2 regions of the Kribbella sp. NPDC049174 genome follow, and region 2 is predicted to be linked to the other one. Evidence: riboswitches for the same ligand, from Rfam matches in the RefSeq annotation. Region 2 holds a riboswitch; the other holds the start of a gene.
The links. A riboswitch is a leader RNA that binds a small molecule or an ion and turns the genes downstream of it on or off. The one in region 2 is predicted to bind S-adenosylmethionine.
Positions count from the first base shown of each region.

Region 1: it holds a riboswitch for S-adenosylmethionine, as region 2 does, so the genes downstream of both, thrC (threonine synthase) here and ACGFIF_RS04365 (aminotransferase class V-fold PLP-dependent enzyme) in region 2, are expected to answer to the same signal.

Region 1 is NZ_JBICSZ010000002.1:385,989-390,699, forward strand. Features, by position in the region: gene ACGFIF_RS12360 (cation:proton antiporter) at 1-998, shown strand, start outside; gene ACGFIF_RS12365 (GlxA family transcriptional regulator) at 1,156-2,118, shown strand; SAM riboswitch class I at 2,184-2,324, shown strand; gene thrC (threonine synthase) at 2,335-3,603, shown strand; gene ACGFIF_RS12375 (ubiquitin-like small modifier protein 1) at 3,600-3,875, shown strand; gene ACGFIF_RS12380 (VOC family protein) at 3,926-4,306, shown strand; gene ACGFIF_RS12385 (zinc-dependent alcohol dehydrogenase family protein) at 4,320-4,711, shown strand, end outside.
Region 2 is NZ_JBICSZ010000001.1:949,963-954,673, reverse strand. Features, by position in the region: gene ACGFIF_RS04375 (DUF4184 family protein) at 1-600, opposite strand, end outside; gene ACGFIF_RS04370 (DinB family protein) at 665-1,180, opposite strand; SAM riboswitch class IV at 1,275-1,388, shown strand; gene ACGFIF_RS04365 (aminotransferase class V-fold PLP-dependent enzyme) at 1,405-2,769, shown strand; gene ACGFIF_RS04360 (prolyl oligopeptidase family protein) at 2,780-4,711, opposite strand, start outside.

The sequences.
Region 1 (4,711 bases), on a different contig from region 2:
CGATCGGGTGGACCCGTTGGAAGGTGACCTGGCGCCTGCTGCTGGTCGCCATGCCTGCAGCCATCGCAGCCGTCGCCGGCGTCGGCTGGCTGCTCGGTCTGGCGCCTGCGACCGCTCTGCTGCTCGGCGCCGTCTTGGCCCCAACCGATCCGGTGCTGGCCTCGGACGTCCAAGTGCAGGGGCCGACGACCGGTGCGGGCGCCGAGCCGGAGGAAGACGACGAGGTCCGCTTTGCACTCACCTCAGAGGCGGGCCTGAACGACGGCCTGGCCTTTCCCTTCGTGTACGCCGCTGTGTTCGCCGCGACCAAAGGCGCGGTGGGCAACTGGGCGCTGGAGTGGTTCGCCTGGGACCTGATCGGCCGGACCGTGATCGGTGTCGCCGTCGGTGCGGGCGTCGGCTGGTTGCTCGGCAAGATGGCGTTCTCCGCGCCCTCGCGCACCTTCCGCCTGGCCGACTCGCGTGAACCCGTGCTGGCCCTCGCGATGACGCTGGGCGTCTACGGTCTTGCCCAGGTGCTGCACGGCTACGGCTTCGTCTCGGTGTTCGTCGCGGCGCTGGTCCTGCGTGCGGCCGAGCGAAACCACGACTTCCACGAGGATTTGCACGGGTTCATCGAGCAGCTCGAGCACATCCTCACCTGGGGGATCCTGCTGCTGCTCGGGGTGGCGATCACGGCCGGGCTGCTAGCGCCGCTGACCCTCGCCGGCGCCGCGATCGGGCTCCTGCTGGTGCTGGTGATCCGTCCGTTGACCGCCTATGTCGCCTTGGCCCGGACACCGCTGCGGCGCTCGGAGCGGTGGGTGACCGCGGCGTTCGGGATCAGGGGTGTCGGGTCGGTGTTCTATCTCGCGTACGCCGGTGCCGACTTCAGCACCGACCTGCCGTGGCTGTGGGCGACCGTCGGCTTCACCGTCGTGCTGAGCGTGGTTGTTCACGGCGTTGCGGCGACGCCTCTGATGCGGATGCTCGACGTCCGCCGCGACCAGCCTTCGTGAGCGCTTGGGCCGGCGGCTGGACACCGTGACGGACGGCCGCGGCGGCGTGGATCCCTGCTGCGAAGTCCTTCAATCCCTGGAACATGACTCCATCGTCCGAGGATCGGGCCGACCGTAGAAGTGGCGCGTACGACGACTATCGCTAAGATAATGACACATGGGTCAGCGCACAGTGTCAGTCCTCGCGTACGACGGGATGACGGCCTTCGAAGCGGGCATCGTGATCGAGGTGTTCGGGCTGGCCTGGCCGGATATCGACCAGCCCTGGTACGAGCTGAAGGTCTGTACCGAGACGCCGGAGCCGATCCGCGTCCTCGGCGGCGCCACGCTGAGCAGCCCGCACGGCCTGGAGGAATTCGCGGCCGCGGACACGGTCGTCGTCCCGAGCGTCGCGGACCCGTCCGGCGAGACCTCGCCCGAACTGATCGCCGCCCTGCAGAAGGCGCACCGCCGCGGCGCGCGGATCGTCTCGATCTGCTCAGGAGCGTTCGCACTCGCCGCAGCCGGCCTGCTCGACGGCCGCCGCGCCACCACCCATTGGCGGTACGCCGACCTCTTGAGCGAGCTCTACCCCAAGATCGTCGTGGATCCAGAGCCGCTGTACACCGACGAAGGCGACGTACTCACGAGTGCCGGTTGTGCGGCCGGTCTGGATCTGGCCATGCATCTGGTCCGCAAGGACTACGGCGCGGCCGTGGCGAACGCGGTCGCCCGCCGACTGGTGATCCAGCCGTATCGATCCGGCGGCCAGGCGCAGTACATCGAATCCCCGGTGCCGCCGGACCCCGACGACGCCTCCGTCGCCCGGAGCCTCGGCTGGGCGCTCGAACATCTCGCCGAGCCGATCGGCGTACCCGACCTGGCCAAGCAGGCCGGGCTGTCGCCGCGGACGTACCTGCGTCACTTCGTGAAGGCGACCGGGACGACGCCGGGCAAATGGCTGATCGCCCAGCGGATCCAGGCCGCCCTGACCATGCTGGAGACCGGTGACGCGCCGGTGGAGGAGATTGCGCTGGCCGCCGGGTTTGCCACCCCGGTCACGCTGCGTCACCACTTCGCCAAGCAGTTGCACACCTCGCCCTCGGCGTACCGGCGGACCTTCCGGGCCCGGCACGGCTGAGATCGGCTGTCTCGAATGGTGGGAACCGAAGACACAATATGGACCCGATTGGGTAACCTCGGGGGAGCTCATCCAGAGGGACTGAGGGAAACGGCCCGTTGAAGTCCCGGCAACCCTCCCCGTTGAGGTCCCAGTCCGGGGCCCTCGCGGCGGAACGGTGCCAAATCCGTCCCGCGCCGAGATCCGGTGTCCGGGGAAGATGAGGAGGGAACCTCCATGAGCCTGACCGCCGACTCGACCACCCACACCATCCGTGAAGGTGCCTTCGGCAACGGTACGCACCTGAGCTGTCGCGCCTGTGGGGCGAAGTCGCCACTCGGACCGTTCTACGCCTGTACCGAGTGCTTCGGTCCGCTCGAGGTCGGGTACGAGTACCCGGCCATCACCCGCGAGCAGATCGAGGCCGGCCCCAAGAACATCTGGCGCTACCAGCCGCTGCTGCCCGTCCCCGTCGACGTGGCCAGCTACCCGAACACCGAACCCGGCTACACCCGGCTGATCGACGCCGGCAACCTGGCCCGCGAGCTGGGCCTGCGGAAGCTCTGGGTGAAGGACGACTCCGGCAACCCGACGCACTCCTTCAAGGACCGTGTCGTAGCGAGTGCCTTGAGCGCCACCCGCGAGCTCGGCATGAAGGTCTTCGCCTGCCCCTCCACCGGCAACCTGGCCAACGCCGTGGCCGCTGCCGCCGCCCGGGCCGGCATCCGCTCGGTCGTGTTCATCCCGCACGACCTCGAGCGCCCCAAGGTGATCACCACCGCCGTGTACGGCGGCACACTGGTCGCCGTCGAGGGCAACTACGACGACGTGAACAAGCTGGCCTCCGAGATCGCCGGCGAGGAGGAGGGCTGGGCGTTCGTCAACGTCAACGTCCGGCCGTACTACTCCGAGGGCTCCAAGACGCTCGCCTTCGAGATCGCCGAGCAGCTCGGCTGGCGGCTGCCGCAGCAGATCGTCATCCCGGTCGCCTCCGGTTCGCAGCTGACCAAGATCGACAAGGGCTTCACCGAGCTGGGCAAGCTCGGCCTGGTCGACGCGACCGACTACAAGGTGTACGGCGCCCAGGCCACCGGCTGCTCGCCGGTCGCGCAGGCCTTCCGGGACGGGTACGACGTGGTGAAGCCGGTGAAGCCGGACACCATCGCGAAGTCGCTGGCGATCGGCAACCCGGCGGACGGACCGTACGTCCTGGACGTGGCCCGTCGTACCGGCGGCGCGATCGAGGACGTCACAGACGAGGAAGTGGTCGAGGGCATCCAGCTACTGGCCCGGACCGAGGGCATCTTCACCGAGACCGCGGGCGGGGTGACCGTCGCGACGCTGAAGAAGCTGATCGCGACCGGACAGCTCGACCCCGAGGCCGAGACGGTGATCATCAACTCCGGCGACGGGCTGAAGACGCTCGACGCCGTGGCCGACCGGGTCGGCCCCAAGGTGACCATTCCCGCGTCGTACGACGCCTTCGTGAAGGCAGGCCTGCAGTGAGCGTGAGTGTCCGGGTCCCGACCATCCTGCGCCCCTACACCCAGGGTGCCTCCTCGGTCAGCGCCGAGGGGGCGACGCTGAGCGAGGTGCTCGAGTCGCTGGACAGCTCGTACCCGGGCATCAAGGCCCGCGTGCTGGACGAGTCCGGCGAACTGCGCCGTTTCGTGAACGTGTACGTCGACAACGACGACGTCCGCTTCGCCGAGGGCCTGCAGACGTCGATCAAGGACGGCGGCGAGGTCTCGATCATCCCCGCGGTCGCAGGCGGCTGATTCGCTGATCCGGGCGTGGATCGTCCGGAACGGGCGCTAGCGCCGCTCACATGGCGACGAAGTGGACCATCGGCGGGGACGCCAGCGACCCACAGCGGCTGGCGGAGTTCTGGGCCGCGGCCCTCGGCTACATCCTGGAGCCCGGGTACGACGACCCGGACGGAGCGTCGATCGTCGACCCCGACGATGTCGCCCCGGCGATCAGCTTCCTCCGCGTCCCCGAGCCCAAGACGGCGAAGAACCGGCTGCACATCGACATCCGGGTGGCCGGTCCGGGGATGCGCGACGCCGCGTCCGCGGACCGGATGCGCCGGAAGGCGTCCGAGCTGATCACACTCGGCGCGACCCAGGTGCGCGAGGATTTCTACGGCGACCAGCTCGGCCACATCGTGATGCTCGACCCGGAGGGCAACGAGTTCTGCGTCGGCTGACTACGATGCCGGGATGCGTGCTGTCGTAGTCGAGCAGTTCGGCGTTCTGCCCGTCGTACAGGAGGTTCCGCAGCCTGAGCCGGCGGACGGTGGTGTCGTCCTGAAGGTCGAGGCCACCGGCCTGTGCCGCAGTGACTGGCACGGGTGGATGGGGCACGACTCGGACATCGTGCTGCCGCACGTGCCGGGTCATGAGCTGGCCGGGACGATCGCCGCGGTCGGTGCCGGCGTCGAGGGCTGGCAGGTCGGCGATCGCGTCACCACGCCGTTCATCTGCGCGTGTGGCGAGTGCGAGCAGTGCCTCGAGGGCAACCAGCAGGTCTGCCCTAACCAGTTGCAACCCGGGTTCAACTACTGGGGTTCTTTCGCCGAGTACGTCGCTGTGCCCTACGCATCCGTGAATCT
Region 2 (4,711 bases):
TCCGGCGAGTACGACGTACCGCACCCAAGGCGGGACCTGGTTCGTCGGGTTCACCGGCGAGGTGCGCCGGTACCAGCGGCAGAGCCAGATGGCGAGGATCACACAGCCGACGACGGTGCTGACGTACTGGAGGATCCGGTTGACGTCCCAGGTCGCGGTCACCTCGGCGCGGAAGAAGTCGGGGAAACGCCGGACGAAGTAGCCGTCGCCGTGGGTGAACGAGTCCCAGAGCACGTGAGTGAAGGCGCCGAGGATGGCGGAGATCACGGTCCAGACGAGGACGGTGGGCGTTGGGCGTGGTGGTGCCGGGAAGCGGCTGGCAAGGCTTGGTGGTGCCAGGGCCGCGAGTGGCCGCCTGACGACCAGATGGAAGGCTGCCAGCAGGATCAGCGCGATCGCGGGGTCGAGCCAGAACGCCGACGAGAACTTGTGGGTGAGCGTCAGGGTCAGGTTGCCATGGATCTGCTGGGTGGCGAGGTGGTAGATCGGGTCCAGGTACAGCAGGTCGGGCGCCACAGCTCCTGCCACCAAGGCCGATGCGATCAGCGGGCGCCGGATGAGGGGCAGGACCGCGGCGGGGTGGGCGAGCGTGAACGGCATGGCCAGGGCCTAGGAGACCAGGAGGTCGTCGCCTTAGGCAACAATCCGGACGAGGCGCCGGCGGTCAGGCGCCGGTGGTCCCGTCCAGTTGTTCGCGGACGAGATCGGCGTGCCCGCAGTGCCGGGCGTACTCGCCGATCAGATGGATGTAGATCATCCGGAGCGTCGACTCCCTGCCCTTGAAGGTGAACCGGGCGTCCAGCGAGCGCCCGGCCGCGGCCTCGTCGGACAGCTTCCACTCCGTGATCAATCCCTCGTACGCCGCCTGCGCCTCGGCCGGATCGATCAGCTCGAAGTCCGCGTCCTTACCCAGTTCCAGCGGAAACACCGGGTCGGCGGGCTCGGTGGCGAAGTGGATCCGGAACCAGATCCGCTCGACCTTGGTCAGGTGCCGGATCAGCCCGAGCAGCGAGAGGTTCGACGGCGGGGACGGCCGCTCGGCCAACTCGGAAGCGGTCAGGCCGGCGCACTTGAACAGCAAAGTGGTGCGATAGAAGTCCAGATATCCCTGGAGAAGCTTGCGTTCAGGCGCGGTCAGCGAGCCGTCCGGTCGGTCGACGGCAGGTGCTCTCCAGGTCATGCGTTCCTCACTTGTCTCACGATGTGTTCGACTATCTCACCACATGAGATAGCCACTGGCGTTCTCCGTATCCCGTTCGTTACCGTCTTCGACAGGTCATGAGTGCCAGCGTCAAGCCCCGGCTCGCTGGCCGGCAACCCTCCTCCGCGGTGGGGTGCCCCGGGTGAAGACCAGGCCGTGCGGATACCCCGTTCGGCAAGCGCGGACTTCCTGGGAGCAGCACCATGTCGATTCTCTCCATCCTCGAGCCTGCCAGTACGACGACGCCGCGACCGACGGTCGCCCGGCTCGCCACCGGCACCATCCCCGCCACGGTCGGGTCGGACCTGCTGGTCCCACTGGCCGACGGCCGGGTCACCGACTACGCCAACTTCGACCACGGCGCCAGCGCGCCGTGTCTGGAGTCGGTCCGCGCCAGCGTCGAGGCGGCACTGCCGTCCTACGCGTCGGTGCACCGCGGCAACGGCTACGCGTCCCGCATCACCACCCAGTGGTACGAGCGGGCGCGCGCCGAGGTGCACGGCTTCGTCGGCGCCCGTCAGGACGACCAGGTGATCTTCACCCGGCAGACGACCGACGCGCTCAACCTGCTCTCCCACGCCGTACCCGCGGACGCGACCGTGATCGTGTTCGAGTCCGAGCACCACGCCGCGCTCCTCCCCTGGCCGGCCGAGCGGACCGTGCGTCTCAAAGCGCCGAGCTCCCCGAACGAGGCCGTGAGCAGCGTCGCCGATGCCCTGCGCGAAGCGCCCGAGGGTCCGCGGCTCGTCGTCGTCACCGGTGCGTCGAACGTCACCGGCGAGATCTTCCCGATCGCGGAGATCGCTGCCGTGGCCAAGGCCCACGGTGCCCGGGTCTGCCTCGATGCCGCGCAGCTCGCCCCGCACCGGCCGGTCGACATCGCCACGCTCGACGTCGACTGGGTCGCCCTGTCCGGCCACAAGCTCTACGCCCCGTACGGCGCCGGCGCCCTGATCGGCCGCGCGGACTGGCTGGACGCCGCTGAGCCCTACCTTTACGGCGGCGGCGCCACCACGGCGGTCACCGACGACCTGGTGGTCTGGGCGACCGGACCGGCCCGGCACGAGGGCGGATCCCCCAACGTCATCGGCGCCATCGCGCTGGCCTCGGCCTGTGCGGCGATCAGCAAGCACCGGGACGCGATCGAGCAACACGAGCGCAGCTTGCTCGCCCGGCTCCGTACCGGTCTCGCACAGATTCCCGGCGTCACGACGTACTCGATCTTCGGCCAGGAGGCGGACCGGGTCGGCACGGTGTGTTTCACCGTCGCCGGGCTGACCTCGACCCTGGTGTCCGCGGCGCTGAGCGCGGAGTACGGGATCGGTGTCCGCGACGGCAAGTTCTGTGCGCACCCGCTGGTCGGTCACCTGCTCGCCGACTCCCCCGAGCACGGCACGGCCGTCCGGGCGAGCCTCGGCCTCGGTACGACGCGTGAGCACGTCGACCGGCTCGTCAACGCCGTACGGACGCTGGCCACCAGCGGACCGCGGTCGGAGTACGAGGAGTCCGCGCACGGCTGTCAGCCGGCCGACGACCCGCGCGACCTCCAGGCCCCGCGGATCTGGTGACCCTCCCCTCCTACTGCTCAGGAGGAACAAGACCTACGTGGTGAGCAGCGAACGCCAGTAGGTCCGCCCATTCGGACGCGACCATCGCGGCAGGCTTTCCGAAGCCGTGGCCGGTGTTGACCTCGATGCGGGTCAAGACAGGTACGGAAGAGGACTGGGCATGCTGCAACGCGGCGATGAACTTGTGACTGTGCAGCGGCACCACCCGGTCGTCGTGGTCACCGGTGACCACGAGAGTGGCCGGGTACGCCGTACCATCGCGCAACCGGTGCAGCGGCGAGTAGGCCAGCAGATCCTCGAACTGCGCGGCGTCGTCCGGGTGCCCGAAGTCGGAGGCCCACGCGGCTCCCACTGTGAACAGGTGGAACCGCAACATGTCCATGACGCCGACGCCCGGCAGGGCGACCGCGAACAGGTCCGGGCGCTGCGTCATCGCCGCACCGACCAGCAGACCGCCGTTGCTGCGGCCGTGAATGGCCAGCTGCGACGGAGTGGTCACGCCGGTGTCCCGCAGGTGCTCTGCCACGGCGATGAAGTCGTCGAAGACGTTCTGCTTGTTCTTCAGCCGTCCGGCTTCGTGCCAGTCGCTGCCGTACTCGCCACCGCCGCGCAGGTTCGCGATCACCAGCACGCCACCTGCCGCCAGCCACGCCGGCCAGCCCGGCCGGTACTCGGCCAGGATCGGGATGCGGAAGCCGCCGTACCCGTAGAGCATGGTCGGACGTGGTGACGAGAAGTCCAGGTCGGAGCGGGTGATGACGAAGTACGGCACCTCGCGACCGGGCTCGAGCCGCCGCTCGACGGTGATCGCCGGCGACGTGAACCCGCCCGCCCCGCGGACGAGTTCGGGCAGCGCGCGGACGGCGCCGGACGAGGCCGAGACGACGTACGACAGCGTCGGGTCGGTGGCGGTCGACAGGCCGACGAAGAGCTCGTCGTGCTCCGGTGAGGCGTTGAGGCCAACCACTCCCCCGCCCGGTGCATCGACGACACGTGCATCGGAGCCGTCGAGCGCGTACAGCGTCAGCAGCGGCTGCGCATCCACGAGCGTCAACGTGGCCAGCCCGGCAGCCGTACCGCGGACCGCCTGCAAGGTGTCCGAACCCTCCGGGATGAGGTCAGTGAACTGCCCATCGAGCGAGGCGAGCACGACGCGACCACGCGGAGCGTCACGATCTGTCCGCAGTACCAGCTGATCCCCGGACATCCGCACGAACGCGATCTCGTCGGCGAACCAGTCCACCACCTTGACCGGCTCGCCGAGTCCGTCGGACGTGATCGGGAAGACCCACAGCCGGGTGGCCGGGTCGGTGCCTTCGGTGATGTGGACGACGAGATAGCGGTCGTCCTCGGACACCTCGGGCGTGATGAAGTAGCGGTCGTTGTCCGGGAAGCTCAGCACCAGCTCGTCCTCGGACTGCGGCGTACCGACCTTGTGCAGCATCAGCCGGCCGCCGGACAGCGTCTTCGTCTCGGTGCCCTCACTGCGACCACTCGCCGGGTAGTGCAGATAGAGGTACGCCGAACTGTCCGGCAACCAGGTGGCCTCGCAGAACTTGGCCTCCGTCACCGCGTCGTCCACCGGAGTGGCAGTGGCGATGTCGAGCAGCCGGAACGTCGTCCAGTCGCTGCCGCTCTCGTTGATGCCGTACGCGAAGTACTTGCCGTCAGGGCTGACCGTGAACGACCCCAGCGAGTCGGTGCCGTCGGCGGACAGCGTGTTCGGGTCGATCAGCACCCGGCCGGCGGAGAGCAGTTCGTCGAGGGACTCGGCGACGTACACGACGTCCTGCGCCTGCGTGCCGTCGTTCCGGCCGACGAAGTACCAGCCGGACTTCCGCGCCGGTACGCCGGCCCGCGGCCGGGCCAGGATCGCGGACATGGTGCGCTGGAACCACTCCCGCTCCGCGTACCCGGACAGCTCCGCCTCGGTGAACTCGTT